Regions from separate parts of the Micromonospora humida genome, predicted to be linked through region 2. Evidence: riboswitches for the same ligand, from Rfam matches in the RefSeq annotation. Region 2 holds a riboswitch; the other holds the start of a gene.

Region 1 (8,111 bases), on a different contig from region 2:
CAGCAGCGCCGACTGGTTGCCGGTGTTGGCCGCGTAGTCCTGCCCGATCCGGAACAGTTCCCGCTGGCTGGCCAGCAGGCCCAGGAAGTAGACCAGGCTGGAGTCCTTGATCAGCGCGATCAGCTGGTTCACCCAGGCCGGCAGCACCCGGCGTACCCCCTGCGGGACGATCACCAGGCGCATCGCCTCACCCCAGGAGAAGCCCAGCGCGCGGGCCCCCTCCAGCTGCGCGGCCTCCACGCTCTGGATACCGGAGCGGAAGATCTCCCCGATGTACGCGGCGGCGATCAGCGACAGCGCCAGGATGCCCAGCGGGTACGGGTTGGGGCCCCACACCTGCATGCCGAGCGGGGCCAGGCCGACGCCGATCAGCAGGATGGTGGCGGCGGCCGGCAGGCCCCGGAACACGTCGGTGTAGACCCGGGCCGGCCACCGCAACCACCGGGTACGGGAGATGCCCGCCACGGCCAGCGCCATGCCCAGCACCGAGCCGAGCAGGGCGGCGGAGACCGCCAGGATCAGCGTGTTGGGCAGCCCGACGGTCAGCATCTCGGGCAGCGCCTCGCGCATGGAGTCCCCGTCGAAGAAGGTCTCCCACAGGGTGCTCAACGGATCCATCGTGTTCTCCTACCGCCCCGCTCGCTGGTCTGGTCGTACCGTCAGGAGGTGGCCGACGCCGACGGCGTCGCCGCGCCCGGGGCGGTGACGTCGCCGCTGCCGGGGGTGAAGCCGGCCGGGATCGGCCGCCCCGGGTAGTACTGCTGCTGGAGCCGGGTCCAGGTGCCGTCGGCGATGACCTCGTCGAGGCCCTTGTCCAGCGCCTCGCGCAGCGCGTCGTTGCCCTTGGCGACGGCGTACGCGGTGGGGGCCGGACTCAGTTCGGTGGCCGCCACCGTGATCTTGCCGTTGCTGTCGGCGGCCGACTTCTCGCCGATCTCGGCGGGGGCGATCCAGGCGTCGGCGGTGCCGGCCTTGAGCTGGTTGATCGCCCCGTTGTAGTCGGGCACCCGCACCGGGTCGAGCTTGCGTGAGGTGGCGTAGTCGTCCTGTACGGTGCCCTGCACGACCACCACCCGCTTGCCGGCGAGCTGGTCGAAGCCGGTGAGCGGGGAACCGGCCGGCACGTCGAGGCCGAAGTAGCCGAAGTCGTAGCCGTTGCCGAAGTCGACGGTCTTCCTGCGTGCCTCGGTGACGGTGATCGAGGAGCTGCCGACGTCGAACTTGCGGTTGTTGACCTGGGAGAGCAGCGCCGAGAAGTCGGTGCCGACGAATTCGACCTTCAGCCCGACCCTGCCGGCGACGGCGACGAGCAGGTCGTTGTCGAAGCCGGTGAACGTGCCGTCCTTGAGGTAGACGTTCGGTGGGGCGTCGGTGAGCGTGCCGGCGCGCAGCACCCCCGGCTGGAGCAGGCCGTACGGGTTGTCGGCCGCCTCGGAGTCGCCGCCGCAGGCGGTCAGCGCGGTGCCGGCGAGCAGGGCGGCGACGCCGAGCGCGGCGACCCGCGTCCAGGTGGCGCGGAACAGTCGGGGTGTGGGCAGGGCAGGAAGGAATCGCACGGGTGTCTCCGGAGGTGGTCGGGCGGCGGCGGACGCGCGCCGCCGACGGGATGCCCACCGGGCATCCCGCTGAGGTGTCGCGGGAAGAGGGGTTCGACTAGCGGCGGCGACAGGAGTCGCTGTGCACCCGCATGAGGTCGACGTGTCGCCGCCTGACCAGCCGGACGCCGACGGACCGGACGCCGGGCCGGGTCACGGCGGTGACGCCGTCGCCGGGTGGGGCGGGTGGTTGGTGCGACACGGGTTCTCCCTGATCGGTGTCGACCTGGGGTGACCAGGCCACGCTTGCACCGGGTCGTTCACCGGTGCCTGGTCCTCACCCGGAGCACCCCACCGTGGCGGAGGGTTGCCGGCCAGCGAGCCGGGGCTTGACGCTGGCGCTCATGACCTGCCCGAAATCTAGCAGCAGCGACCGGCCGGTCGTCCACCCGTTATGACGGCCCTCACGTCCGCCCCTTACCGGCGGCCGGCTCGCGCGGTGGTCGGGCGGCGCAGGACCTCGGCGTCGTAGCGGACCCGGGCCGCCTGCACGTCGGCGAGGTGGGTGGTGGCCCAGGCTTCCAGGCCGGAGACCAGGTCGAGCAGGCTGCGGCCGAGGTCGGTGAGGGCGTAGTCGACCCGGGGCGGGACGCTGGCGTGCACGGTGCGGGTGACCAGACCGTCGCGTTCCAGCCCGCGCAGGGTCTGGGTGAGCATCTTCTGGCTGATCCCGTCGATGTGCTCGGCCAGTTCGCCGTAGCGGCGTTCGCCGTCGGCGAGGGTGAGCACGACCAGCACGCTCCACCGGTCACCGATCCGGTCGATGACCTGCCGGCTGCCGCAGTCGCGTTGGAACGGGTCGGGTCGCATCACTCTACTCTCTATCAGTGCGTCACAAACTTCAAGGTGCCTACTCTCTGCCGGGAAGTATCGGCTCCCACCTGCGTGTTGGCCAGTACGACAAGAGCACGCCACCCGAAGGAGAGCGCCATGTCCGTCGTCGTCACCGGGGCCACCGGCCACCTGGGCCGCCTCATCGTCGAATCCCTGCTGCGCCGGGGCGTACCCGCCGGGCAGATCGTGGCCCTCGGCCGCTCCGTGGACCGGCTCGCCGACCTCGCCGAGCGGGGCGTCGTGGTGCGGACGGCCGACTACACCGACCCCGACTCACTGCGCGCCGCCTTCGCCGACGCCGAGAAGCTGATGTTCGTCTCCGGCAGCGAGGCCGGGCAGCGGGTGCCGCAGCACCACAACGTGATCGAGGCCGCCCGTCAGGCGGGCGTCGGCCTGGTCGTCTACACCAGCATCGCCCACGCCGACACCTCCGACCTGCTGCTGGCCGCCGAACACCGGGCCACCGAGGAGGAACTGCGCGCCTCGGGCCTGCCGTACGTGCTGCTGCGCAACAGCTGGTACCTGGAGAACTACACAGGTCAACTGGCCAACTACCTGGCCCACGGGGTCGCCGGGTCGGCCGGCGACGGCCGGGTCAGCGCCGCCACCCGGGCCGACTACGCCGAGGCCGCCGCCGAGGTGCTCACCACGCAGGGGCACACCGGTCGGGTCTACGAACTGGGCGGCGAGGCGTTCACCATGACCGAACTGGCCGCCGAGGTGTCCCGCCAGAGTGGACGCGACGTCCGCTACACCGACCTGCCGGTGCCGGCGTACACCGAGCTGCTCGTCTCCGCCGGGCTGCCCGAGCCGTACGCGGCCACCCTGGCCGACGCCGACCGGGGCCTCGCCCACGGCGCGCTGTACGTGCCCGTGGCGGACCTGGAGAAGCTGCTCGGCCGCCGGCCCACCACCCTCGCCGAGGCCCTGCGCGCCGCCGGCTGAGCCGACCGCAGGGGCGGGCGCGGCACCGGATAACCGGTGGAGCGGGCCCGCCACCGGCCCGACAATGCTCCACATGGAGCATCACACGCTGGTGCGGACCAGCAAACGGATCGCGCTGGCCCTGCGCCACCGACCCGCCCGGTTCGGCCTCGCCCCCGACCCGGGCGGGTGGGTGGCCGTCACCGACCTGCTGGCCGCCCTGCGCATCGACCGGTCCACCCTCGACGCCGTGGTCGCCGGCAACGACAAGCAACGGTTCGCGGTGACCCGGGACGCCGACGGGGTGGAACGCATCCGGGCCAGCCAGGGCCACTCCTACCCGGTCGACCTGGGGTTGACCGCGCAACCACCACCCGCCCGGCTCTACCACGGCACCGGGGCCGCGGCCCTCGACTCGATCCGCGCCACCGGGCTGAACCGGGGCGGACGGCACCACGTACACCTGTCGCCGGACGTGCCGACGGCCCGGCGGGTCGGGGCCCGCCGGGGTGGCGCGGTGGTGGTGCTGACCGTCGACGCGGCGGCCATGGCCCGCGACGGGCACACCTTCTACCGCAGCGCCAACGGCGTGTGGCTCACCGACGCGGTGCCGCCCGCCTACCTGGCCTGACCGGCCACTGTGGCCACCCGCCGGCAGCGCGTGCGGGGGCGGCCGGCCCCGGGTGCGGGTATGGTGCGGATTGTCGCGCACCCCGGTGCGTCGGGCCTACCGTCGGGCCGGGGGCCGACGCGCCCCCCACCACGGGCAGCCCGGGGGACGCCCGCCGGAAAGGAGCCGTGTGATGGCAGCGCCCCCGCTCTCCCCGCACGACGCCCTGACCCGACTCGGCCGGATCCGCCTCGACGAGGTGGGTGTGGACGAGGTGTTGGGGATGATCGCCGACCTGGCCTGCCGCAGCCTGCGTGGCGTGTCCGAGGTGTCGGTGACCCTGCTGCGCGGTGGCAGCCCGCAGAGCGTCGCCGTCACCGGCGACGCCGCGCTGCGGCTCGACGAGTGGCAGTACCGGCAGGGCCACGGCCCGTGCCTGGACGCCTCCGTCACCGGCGACACCCTCGTCGTGTCCGACACCGGCACCGAGGAACGCTGGCCGGGCTGGGCGACGCGGGCCGCCGACGTCGGCATCGGCAGCGTGGTCGCGATCGGCCTGCCGATCCAGGAGGCGGTGGTGGGCGCCCTCAACCTCTACGGCGCCCGGCCGCACACGTTCGACGCCGAGACGGTGGAACTGGCCCGGACGTTCGCCGCGTACGCGGCGGTGGCACTGGCCAACGCCCACCTCTACGCCAGCACCGCGACCCTGGCCGAACAGATGCGCTCGGCGATGGAGAGCCGGGCGGTGATCGAGCAGGCCAAGGGCATCATCATGGGGCAACGCCGATGCACCGCCGACGAGGCCTTCGGCATCCTCGCCAAGCTCTCCCAGGACTCCCACCGCAAGCTGCGCGACGTCGCCGCAGCCCTCGTCGGCCGGGCCACCGCCGGCAGCCGCTGAACCCCCGTGCCTCAGCGGTCGGCGGCGGTGGGCTGACCGGGCACCGACCGGCTGACCTGCCGCACCAGCGCCTCCGCCACGTCCCGCAGCTTGCGGTTGGAATTCTGCGACACCCGGGCCAGCATCGCGAACGCCTCGTCGGCGGTGCATCGGCGTTGCCCCATGATGATGCCCTTGGCCTGCTCGATCACCGCCCGGTTGCGCATCGCCTCCTGCATCTGCCCGGCCAGGGTCGCGGTGCTGTCGTAGAGGTGGGCGTTGGCCAGTGCCACCGCGGCGTGGTCGGCGAACGTCCGGGCCGGCGCGACCAGCGGGCCGAACGCGCCGACCCGGGTGGCGTAGAGGTTCAGGGCGCCCACCACCGCCTCCTGGATCGGCAGGCCCAGCGACATCGACGAGCACACCCCCACGGCGTGCGCCCGGGCCGCCCACTCCGGCCAGCGCCGCTCCTCGGTCATGTCCGCCACGATCAGCACCGTGCCGGTGGTGGCCGCGTCCAGGCTCGGGCCACGGCCCTGTTCGAACTGCCACCTGTCGAGCTGGAGCGCGAGCTCGCCGGTGTGGGCGGCGGTGGTCGCCTCGGTGCCGTGCACCAGGGTCACCGTCACCTCGGCGGCGTCCGGGATGCTCTCCAGGGCCACCTCGGTGATCCGGGACAGGACGGCATCGAGGCCCATCTCGTCGTGGCGGATGGACCCCAACCGGAGGACGGCCTCGGTGAGGTCGAGCGGTGACTGCGGCATGGCGTCTGACGTCCTTGCGAACCGGCGCGAAACCACCGGCCGGAGCCGGCGGCGCGTGATGATCGGTCCATGCCGGTAGGCCGCAGGTGCAGCCGCCGGACGGGCCGGGGACCGCGCCGCTGCTTGACGCTCACGCACGACACCCGGTGGGGCGTCGGATGCGGAGCACCACTGTACCGGTCGGCCGGCCGGGACCGGCGATGGACACCACCGCCGCGTCGACTTCCCCGCTGGTGTCCCGGTCGGACAGCGGGGATGATGGGCGTCCGACGACGACAGGGGAGCGGACGGATGACGGTGGAGATACCGCGCGACGGTCGGGTGCTGTTCATCGGCGACAGCATCACCGACGCCGGACGGGACCGGACCGACCCCGCCGACCTCGGGGTGGGCTGGGCGATGATGGCCGCCGCCTGGTTCACCGCGCGGCACCCGGATCACCGGGCGACCTTCCGCAACCGGGGCGTCGGCGGCGACCGGGTACGCGACCTGCGGGCCCGCTGGTCGGACGACTGCCTGGCGCTGTCCCCGCAGGTGGTGTCGGTGCTGATCGGCATCAACGACACCTGGCGGCGGTACAGCAGCGGCGAGGCCACCACCGTCGAGGAGTTCACCGCCGACTACCGGCACGTGCTGGGCGTCACCCGCGACACGCTGCCCGACGTCCGGCTGGTGCTGATGGAACCGTTCCTGCTCCCGGTCGACGACGACCAGCAACGCTGGCACGAGGACCTGGCCCCGAAGCTCGACGCGGTGCGCAAGCTGGCCGTCGAGTTCGACGCGACGCTGGTCGCGGTGCAGGCACGGTTCGACACCGCCGACGTCGACGACCGGGTGTGGACCGACGACGGGGTGCACCTGACCCCGTCCGGTCACGCCGTGCTGGCCCAGCAGTGGTTGGCGGCGGTCACCCCGGCCACCTGAGGCGTACTGGCCCGTGGGTCGGCGGACCGCCGGTCAGCCCCGCCGCCACGGCAGCCGCAGCCGGCGGCCCGACGGTTCGACACCCAGGTCCAGCTCCGGTTCCGTCGCGCCCCGACGTCGCCACCGGTTGCCCTGCTGGTCGGTGAAGCACAGCTCCACGGTGGCCGACGCGAAACCGGTCAGGTCGACCGCGCGGTCGACGGTGACGAACAGTTCGCTGTCGCGGTGACCGTTGAGCCGGTCCACCGGTCCGGTCACCGCCGTGACCCCGACGACGACGTCCCCGTCGTCGCCCCCGGCCCGGACCCGGGGGGTGGCGGTCAGGTCGAAGACCGGTCCGTCGCTGTCGTTGGTGACCCGTACCCGCAGCACCCCACCGCCCTCGATCCGGGTCGAGGTCGACACCAGCCGGGCCTGCCGGGCGCGGGCGGCGCGGTCCTCACGCCGGCGGGCCCGGATCTCCCGGCGCAGGCTGAGCACGCCGAAGAGCAGGGTGCCCACCGTGCCGAGGCCGCCGAACCAGTCCGGCACCGATCCCCAGTCGATGTGCCCGTGCACGGGCAGCCAGGCCAGCAGCTCCACAGTCGACATAGCCGGCACGGTACCGTCGGCCCGCCAGCACCCGGTGCGGCCGGCGGGGTTGCGCCGTCGGCCTCCCCTGCCCGGTCGGCCGGTCCCGCCGTCCCGTCCACAAGACCCGCACGTTCGGTCCGGGTGGTCGACGCGCAGTGATACCGGCGCTGCGGACGGGTAGGGTTGGGGGAAGGATCACCATCACGGGCCGCACCCGACCCGTGGACGTGGCCCCTGTCGTCCCGCCCCTCCGGGAGGTCAGATGAGTTCCCCCGGTCCCGCTCACCAGAGCCGAGCGGCTCGGCCCGCAACGTGGCGGTCCTTCCCGTCCCCGACCCGTTTCCGGCCTCACGCGGCGCCGGGTGTCCCGTCCACGCGCCGGTCCGGCCGCACCCCGGCCCCCGGCCCCGGCACCGGTCGACGATGACCGGCGCGGCGCAGGACGCCGGTTTCTCCATCACCCCGCCCCGCCCCGGTCGGCTGCCGCTGCGCGGTCGCGACGAACTGGTCGAGACGATCCTGCGGGCCGCCGAGCCGCCGGCCGGCACGCTCCGCCCGGCCGAGGAGGCCGCCCAGATCCTCTGGGGGCTGGGCGGCTGCGGCAAGAGTGCCACCGCGCTGGAGGTGGCCCGCCGGCTGGAGGCACGCGGTCGGCTGGTCTGGTGGATCTCGGCGAAGGACTCGGCCCGGGTCAGTGCCGGCATGCGCGAGATCGCCGGCCAGCTCCAGGCCCCGGAGAGCCAGCTCGACCTGGCCTGGGCGGGCAAGACCCGCAGCCCGGTGGAGCTGGTGTGGACGCTGCTCAACGAGTCGGACCGGCCGTGGCTGCTGATCTTCGACAACGCCGACGAGCCGTCCCTGCTGGCCCCGCTCGACGGCCGGGTCGCCGAGGGCACCGGGTGGTTCCGCCAGCCGCGTACCCGCAACGGGCTGGTCCTGGTCACCACCCGCGACGGTCGCCAGGAGACCTGGGGCGACTGGTCCACCATGCACCCGGTGCGGGA
Region 2 (8,111 bases):
ACCGACTCCACCACGCTGCCGAGCACGCTGCCGAGGAACACCGCCAGGGCGACGAGCGCCACCCGGCCGAGCACCATGCCCAGCCGGTCGTGGAACATGCGGAACGAGCGGCCGACCGGGTTCTGCCCCTCGAACAGGTAGACCGGGCCGGCCAGGGCGAGGGCGAAGGCCAGGTAGATGCCGGGCAGCAGGCAGAGGCAGAACCCGACACCGACGAGCACGCCCAGCACCAGCATCCAGCCCCACAGGCCGAGGCAGCGGCGCGCGCCGTAGCGCAGCGCGCCGGGCAGGTCGGCGGGTTGGCCGGCGGCCTGCCGGGCCACCACCCAGGTCCCACCGGCCCAGCCGATGCCCTGCACCACCCCGAACGCCAGCGCGACCAGGAACACCGAGACGCCGTAGATCACCAGGTCGCTGAGGTAGTCCTCGGGCAGCGAGCCGTCGGCGGGCAGCATGGTGGCGTCGGGTCCCATGCCGAGCGAGAGCAGGGACACCGCCACCGCCGGCACGACCTGGGTGAGCAGCATCAGCGGCAGCAGGGGCCGCCAACTGCGCCGCACCGCGCCGGCGCAGCGGCTCAACCACCCCTCCAGGCCGGCGTACGGGGGGTTGACCAGCGGGTCCTCGGGGCCCCACGGGCCGGCGTACGGCGCGGGACCGCCGCCCTGGCCCGGATACGGACCGACCCCGGGCGGGAGACTACCGGCGGGCGGATGGCCCCAGCCCGGCGCCCAGGCCCCGGGCGTCCCCCAGCCGGGCTGACCGGGCGGCGCGCCCCAGCCGGGCTGGCCGGAGGGCGTGCCCCAGGGGGGTTGCCCCCACGGACCACCCGGAGACCCGGCAGCGGGGTCGGGCGGACCCGAAGGCGACTGGTCGGACATGAACCCTCCTCAGCGGGGACGCCTGGACGGTTCACGATCTTTCCCGGCACCGGTCGCTACCGCCAGCCGTCACCCGGTGCACCCGACGGGTGGGAACCCGCCCGGCCGCCGGGGCAACAGCCCGGGGTGGGAACCCGATGCGCCCCGTCACCGGGGACGGGGCGGGACCGGCGGGAGGTCAGGCGATGACGCGGACCTGTTCGGCCTGCGGGCCCTTCTGGCCCTGGGCGATCTCGAACTCCACCCGCTGACCGTCGTCGAGCGCCTTGTAGCCGTCCATTTCGATGGCGGAGAAGTGGACGAAGACGTCCTGCCCGCCGTCGACGGCGATGAAGCCGTAGCCCTTTTCGGAGTTGAACCACTTGACGGTGCCCTGTGCCACGGTGCACTTCCTCACTCTGCGCGGCGTTCTCCAACTCCGGATTGCCGGCGGGCCGACAGCGGAGAGCCACCGTTGCGGCGGTCGGTGAGGGCCGCTGAATCGGTGACCGAAATCGCACGCTACACGAGGAGTGACGACAGCGCACGACCACAAATGGGGTCAAATCAGACGGGTATCGACCCGGTTACCCATCGGTGAACGTCGCTGCGGTATGCATGCCTCCATGACCTCTGCCCCGGCCCCACCGGTGACCCGCACGGCCCCCGTGCACCGGGTGCGTCCGCAGGACGCGGCCCGGATGCGGGCGCTGCGGCTGGAGATGCTCGCGGACGCGCCACTGGCCTTCCTGGAGACCGTCGCCGAGGCCGCCGCCCGGCCGCACGCCGACTACGCGGCCCGGATCGCGTACGTGTCCCAGGGGTGTCACACCGCCCAGTTCGTGGCCGACCCCGGCGGCCGGCTGGTCGGGCACGCGGGCGGCACCCTCTCCCCCGACGAGCCGGGCCTGACCGTCGTCTACGCGGTCTACGTGACCCCCTCCTGGCGGGGCAGCGGACTGCTCGGTGCGCTGATCGACGAGGTCGCCGACTGGTCGCGCGCCTGCGGCCGACCGCAGCTCATGCTGGAGGTGGTGGTCGGCAACGACCGCGCCTGCCGGGCCTACCACCGTCTGGGCTTCACCGACACCGGGGTACGCGTCCCGCACCCCAAGATCCCGGCCCTCAACGAACTCCAGATGCGCCGCCCCGCCTGACCCTCACCCCGCCCCTGACCGCCCGACCCCCGACCGTCCCCCGCGCCACCCCGACCCCGCCCACCCGGCCCCGGTGATCAAGAGGTTCAGGTCAACCGGAGGCCCCGATCTGACGCAAACTTCTTGATCACCGGGGCGGAAGCGGGGGCGGGGCGGAGCGGGGGAGGCCGGGGGGCGGGTCAGGCGGGGCGGCGGGACTGGACGATGCGGAAACGGTTGGCCACGTACGCGCCGTCGGTGAGGGCGGCGTTGGCGGCCGGGTTCGCGCCGCTGCCGTGGAAGTCCGAGAAGGCGGCGGACTGGTTGACGAAGACCCCGCCGGTGAGGTTGGCCGACAGGTGCACCCCGACGTCGATCGCGGCGGCCTCGACGGCGTCCAGCACCGCCTCGTCGGTGGAGTAGACGGCGGCGGTCAGCGCGCCGGACTCCCCCACGGTGGACCGCATGATCTCGATGCTGTGCGCGGTCGAGTCGGTGGCGATGACGAACGAGATCGGCCCGAACCACTCCCGGCCGTAGACCTCGGTGTCGGTGGCGGCGAGCTTGACGACGGTGGGCGTCCGGACCACCGCGTCGGGCAGCGCCGGGTGGGCGACGGTACGCGACTCCAGCACGGTCTCGCCGACCTTGGTGACCTCGTCGAGCCGTTCCAGCACCCCGTCGTTGACGATCGCGCCGGTCAGCTCGACGCCCCGGGCCGGGTCGGCGGTGAGCTTGCCGATGGTGGCGGCGATGCCGGCGGCCACCTCGTCGAAGCTCTTGTGCCCCTGGTCGGTGGCGATGCCCCCGGCCGGGATCAGAATGTTCTGCGAGGTCGTGCACATCTGCCCGCTGTAGAGGGTCAGCGTGAAGCCGAGGTTGCGGCACATCCCGGCGAAGTCGTCGGTGGAGTCGATCACGACGGTGTTCAGGCCGGCCTTCTCGGTGTAGACCGTCGCCTGCCGGGCGTTGGCCTCCAGCCAGTCGCCGTACCCGGTGGAACCGGTGAAGTCGACGATCTTCACTGCCGGGTGCAGGGCCAGCGTCGAGGCCAGCTTCTCGCCGGGGGCCTCGGGGGCGAGCAGCACCAGGTCGGGGTCGAAGCCGGCCTCGGCGAGCACCTCCCGGGCGTACCTCACGGTGATCGCCAGGGGCAGCACCGCGCGGGGGTGCGGCTTGACCACCACCGGGTTGCCGGTGACCAGCGAGGCGAACAGCCCGGGGTACGAGTTCCAGGTCGGGAAGGTGTTGCAGCCGATCACCAGGGCCACCCCGCGCGGCACCACGTGGAACGTCTTGGTCATCCGCAGCGGGTCGCCCTTGCCGGCGGCCTTCTCCCAGCCGGCCGTCCCCGGGTGCCGGGTCATCTCGGCGTACGCGTAGGCGATCGCCTCCAGGGCCCGGTCCAGCGCGTGCGCGCCGCCGGCCTGGAACGCCATCACGAACGCCTGCCCGCTGGTGAACTGCACCGCGTTGGCCAGCTCGAAGATGTGCTTGTGCAGCCGGTCGAGGATCTCCAGGCAGACCCCCACCCGGGTCTGCGGGCCGGCGTCGCGCCAGGCCGGCAGGGCGGCGGAGGCGGCGGCGACCACCTCGTCCGCGCCCGGGTGCGGGTAGCGCACGTCCAGGGCCACCCCGAACGGGCTCGTCTCGGTGGCGACCCGGTCGGCCGTGCCGGGCTGGTCGAGCGGGAAGTCACCACCGAGGTACGCCTCGAAGGCGGCCTTCCCGTCGGCGGCGGCCGTCTCGCCGTACACCCGGGGGCTGGGTGATTCGGGATACGCGGACCAGTACCCCCGCTCGGTGATCGCGGTCAGCGCCCGGTGGAGGGTGTCGGCGTGCCTGTCGTACAGCGGGTGCGGGGTCTCCGTCATGCCCGCCATCATGCAACAGATGACGACCAGATCAGTAGGGGCGTGTCACAGATCAGATGGTCGACTGCCACTCCGTGGACCCGGCCACCGGCCGGAACCCGAGCTGCTCGTTGATCGCGATCATGTGGCTGTTCGCCGCCGCGTTGTAGGTGTCGACCACGCTTAGCTCCGGCTCGTACGCCAGGGTGTGTTCGAGGTTCTCGGCCTTGCAGAGCAGGCCGAGCCGGTGCCCCCGGTGGGCCGGGTCGACGATGGTGATCTGCTGCCAGGCGTGCCGGGTGGTGTTCGCGGCCAGGCTGAGCACGCTCCACGCGACCAGCCGGCCGGACTCCCCGTGCACCGCGGCGACGCTGTACCGGCGGACGCCCCGCGCGTCCAGCGCCCGCTCCATGCCCTGGATGCGCTCGGCGTCCATCCGCTCGGGTTCCCACTCCAGGTCACCCAGGGGTGCGTCGGCCAGCAACCGGCCCTCCAGGTAGGCGAGGTCGGCGAGATGCTCCGACTGCGGGTGTCCGTGCCAGCGGACCGTGCGGTAGCCGGCGGCGGCCGACCGCGCCCCGGCCCGCAGCGCCGCCAGCCGGTCCCGGTCGAGCGCGGTGACGTCGAGCCGGCGACGGACGTCGACCAGCGCCGGCCGGGCACCGAGCGCCGCCGCGAAGGCGGCCCCGGGAAACTCCCCCACCGGGGTGACCCCGACCGCGCCGACCGACGACTCCCCGCCCGGCCCGCCCGACGCCGACGCACCCGGCTCATCGGGTGTCGTCCCACCCGGACCGCCCGGCGTCGCCCCGACCGGCCCGTCCGGCAGCGGGGTCACGGTGGAGCCGACCACCCGTTTGCAGCCGGCCTCCCGGAGCAGCCGCCGGGCGTGGGCGAACAACGCCCGCCCCACCCCGCGCCGCCGGTACGCCGGGTCCACCGCCAGCTCGATGCTGGCGTTCTCGGTGTTGTCCAGCAGGTGCAGGTTGACCCGGACCCAGCCGACGGGCACCCCGTCGAGCCGGGCCACCGACCACCGGGTGTCGATGCCGGGCATCGGGTGCCACAGCGGTGCCTCGAAGCGTCGCCGGCAGAGCGGCGGGAGGTCGGGGGATTCCGTCGCCTCGACCGTCGCCGCGATCCGGTAGAGGGCGTCGAGGGTGGGCTGATCGGTCCGGTCGATCGTCGCGATGTCCAGGGCCACGCCGCGAGTCTTCCCGTGGACGACACCGGGGGCCAGCGGATTTCCGCTGGCCCCCGGTTCACGTTGGTCGGGAGGGACGTTCGCACAACGCCTCCGGCGTTGGGTCGCAAGAACTTGAAAAGTCTCCGGCGAAAGCCCTCCCGCACGGAGCATCTTCCGCCGCCCGGTTCCTGCCGTCAAGTCCTTCCCGGCGGGTTTTCACCACGCACCGCGAAAACCCGGTCACCCAGAGATCCACTCGGGCCGTCCTGCGCCCATGATCGACACAGTGGGGCCGAAGAGGCGGTATCCCGGCCGGCTGACACCGCAACCCGCGCCCCGATGGGTCGACCACCGACGCAGGGGCGGGCGGTGCGCCGGGTTCAGGAGAGGAGGCCGGCGTCGCGGGCGGCCCGCAGGGACGGCTTGATCCGGTGGGTGGGGCCGACCTGACCGGCGACCGCGTCGATGGTCTTCAGGCCCTCGCCGGTGTTGAAGACGACCGTCTCGGCGGTCGGGTCGAGCCGGCCGGACTCGACGAGCTTGCGCAGCACCGCCACGGTCACCCCACCGGCCGTCTCGGCGAAGACGCCTGTGGTGCGGGCCAGCAGCCGGATGCCGGCGCGGATCTCGTCGTCGTCGACGTACTCCATCCAGCCGCCGGTACGCCGCACCGCCTCCAGGGCGTACAGGCCGGCGGCGGGGTCGCCGATGTTGAGGGACTTGGCGATGCCGGTCGGCCGGACCGGGGTGATGGTGTCGGTGTCAGCGTGCAGGGCGGCGGCGATCGGGTTGCAGCCGGCCGACTGGGCGCCGAACACCCGCCAGCCTCCGGCCGGGGCCTCGACCAGGCCGATCTCGACCAGCTCGGTGAACGCCTTGTCGATCTTGGTGAGCAGTTCACCGGAGGCCATCGGGATGACCACCTGGGCCGGGATGCGCCAGCCGAGCTGCTCGGCCACCTCGTACCCGAGGGTCTTGGAGCCCTCGGCGTAGTAGGGCCGGACGTTGACGTTGACGAAGGCGGTGTCCTCGAACTCGTCGGTCTCCACCAGTTCGCCGCAGAGCCGGTTCACGTCGTCGTACGAGCCGTCGATGGCGACCAGGTCGCCACCGTAGACGGCGGTGGTGATCACCTTGCCCTGCTCCAGGTCGCCCGGGATGAAGACCACCGAGGGTGCGCCGGCACGGGCCGCGTGGGCGGCCACCGAGTTGGCCAGATTGCCGGTCGAGGCGCAGGCGAACCGCTCGAAGCCGAGCGCCTTCGCGGCGGTGAGCGCCACCGAGACCACCCGGTCCTTGAACGAGTGGGTCGGGTTGGCGCTGTCGTCCTTGACCCACAGCGGCGCGCTGATGCCCAGCTCGGCGGCGAGATGGGGTGCCGCCACCAGCGGGGTCAGCCCCGGGTCGAGGGTGACCCGGGTGGCCGGGTCCTGACCGGCGGGCAGGAGGGCGGCGTACCGCCAGATGTTCTGCGGGCCGGCCTCGATCTGCTCGCGGGTGACGCGCGCCAGCGCGGCGGCGTCGTAGTCGACCTCCAGCGGGCCGAAACACTCGTAACAGGCGTGCTGCGCGGCGAGCGGATAGCGGGCGGAGCAGGCGCGGCAGACCAGGGCACGGGCGGGGCTGGCGGCGGTGTCGATACCGGGGGCGGCGAGCGTCGACGTCATGTCGATTCCTCTCATCTTTCCCCGCATCGCACCCTGCGGCGGGGACGGAATTGGCACCTGCCCCGCCGGACGCTCAGCGATGAGCGCGCGGGGTGGTTGCCGGGGCGTCGTCGGGCCGTATCCCTCAGCCCCTCTGGATGAGGTATGCAGTTGTGAGACCGAGTCTAGGCAGCTTCGCGGCCATCGCCCAGCCTGCTTCCCACGGTGTGAACCATGGCGTTGGCCACCCTGCCACCGGGCATCGACCGGGCACCCCGGTCGACGCCGTTGTTTCGGGCAAGTTTCCAGCTCAACACGTCCGTAGGCACCGGGCGGAGAAACCCGTACGCCGGCCCTCCGGTCGGCCCCTGACCGCGCTCCGACAGGCCGACCCGGGCGGCCCATGGGGCCGATGACCGGCATTGCCATCGATCAGTACGGTGCGGGTGATCTGATGTCGAGAGAGGACCCCCGGCAATGCGACGGATACCGTTGAGCCTCACCAGTCTCGCCCTGGTCTGCCTGCTCACCGCGTGCGGGGGTGAGCAGGGCACGAAGGACGGGGCGGCGCCGACGGTCGGCCCGTCCGCCGAGCCCTCCACGGCCTCGGTGCTGAACGCGGCCACGGCCGAGCCGACGCCCACCGACGTCGAGCCGACCCCGCAGAAGAAGAGCGCCCCCGCCACCGCCCCGGCGGTCACCACCACTCCCCCGGCACCGGTGGTCAAGGCTCCGTTGACCTGCGCCCATCTGGCGGGCGCCAAGCTCGGCAGCAGCAAGACGCCCTACAACGGCTATCCGGACTACCTGCCGTTGAGCGAGGGGCAGTGGTCGGGCGAGGACGGCGCGACCGTGACGCTCCAGAAGCCCTGCGGTATCGGCGACCTCGACGGCGACGGCGCGGACGACGCGGTCGGCGTGGTCTCGATCAACTCTGGGGGCAGCGGCACCTTCTACACCGTCGCGGTGTGGCGCAACAACGGCGGCATGCCGGTGTTCCGGGCGCTGACCGATCTCGGCGACCGGACCCCGGTCGTGTCGGTGAGCGTGGCCGGACAGCGGGCCACCGTGGTCTGGTTGACCCGCAGCCCCAGCCGGGGCATGGCCGAGCTGGACATCAAGCGCACCTCGGTCTACAAGCTCTCCGGCAGCACGCTCACCGAGGTGAGCCACACCGACGCTCCCTACAACCCCTGACCGGCCGTGTCGCCGGGGCCGCCTCGTCGAGGCGGTCCCGGCGACACGGGTCAGCGCGTCAGACCGACACCGAGGCGGGCTCGGAGACCGGGGCCGCCGGGGCGTCGGAGCGCCGGCGGCCGAGCAGCGTGTCGAGCGCCCAGGAGCCCGGGCCGAGGACCGCGATCAGCAGGAACGACCAGCAGAACAGCGCGGACAGCTCGCCGCCGTTGCGCAGTGGCAGCAGGCCCTCC

What was found. Region 2 has a riboswitch for S-adenosylmethionine ahead of thrC (threonine synthase). Riboswitches for the same ligand answer to the same signal wherever they lie in the genome.
Region 1: linked by a shared signal. The riboswitch ahead of JQX11_RS08245 (ABC transporter substrate-binding protein) and the one ahead of thrC (threonine synthase) in region 2 are both predicted to bind S-adenosylmethionine.

Annotation. Positions count from the first base shown of each region.
Region 1 is NZ_JAFEUC010000003.1:284,139-292,249, reverse strand. It holds gene JQX11_RS08250 (amino acid ABC transporter permease) at 1-618, opposite strand, end outside; gene JQX11_RS08245 (ABC transporter substrate-binding protein) at 660-1,556, opposite strand; gene JQX11_RS08240 (hypothetical protein) at 1,678-1,830, shown strand; SAM riboswitch class IV at 1,833-1,945, opposite strand; gene JQX11_RS08235 (winged helix-turn-helix transcriptional regulator) at 2,013-2,405, opposite strand; gene JQX11_RS08230 (SDR family oxidoreductase) at 2,526-3,374, shown strand; gene JQX11_RS08225 (RNA 2'-phosphotransferase) at 3,448-3,984, shown strand; gene JQX11_RS08220 (GAF and ANTAR domain-containing protein) at 4,157-4,867, shown strand; gene JQX11_RS08215 (GAF and ANTAR domain-containing protein) at 4,879-5,610, opposite strand; gene JQX11_RS08210 (SGNH/GDSL hydrolase family protein) at 5,902-6,534, shown strand; gene JQX11_RS08205 (hypothetical protein) at 6,568-7,125, opposite strand; gene JQX11_RS08200 (tetratricopeptide repeat protein) at 7,531-8,111, shown strand, end outside.
Region 2 is NZ_JAFEUC010000004.1:56,359-64,469, reverse strand. It holds gene JQX11_RS09900 (hypothetical protein) at 1-581, opposite strand, end outside; gene JQX11_RS09895 (cold-shock protein) at 1,060-1,263, opposite strand; gene JQX11_RS09890 (GNAT family N-acetyltransferase) at 1,487-2,017, shown strand; gene paaN (phenylacetic acid degradation protein PaaN) at 2,197-3,870, opposite strand; gene JQX11_RS09880 (GNAT family N-acetyltransferase) at 3,923-5,053, opposite strand; gene thrC (threonine synthase) at 5,416-6,702, opposite strand; SAM riboswitch class I at 6,711-6,846, opposite strand; gene JQX11_RS09870 (hypothetical protein) at 7,174-7,878, shown strand; gene JQX11_RS09865 (DoxX family protein) at 7,937-8,111, opposite strand, start outside.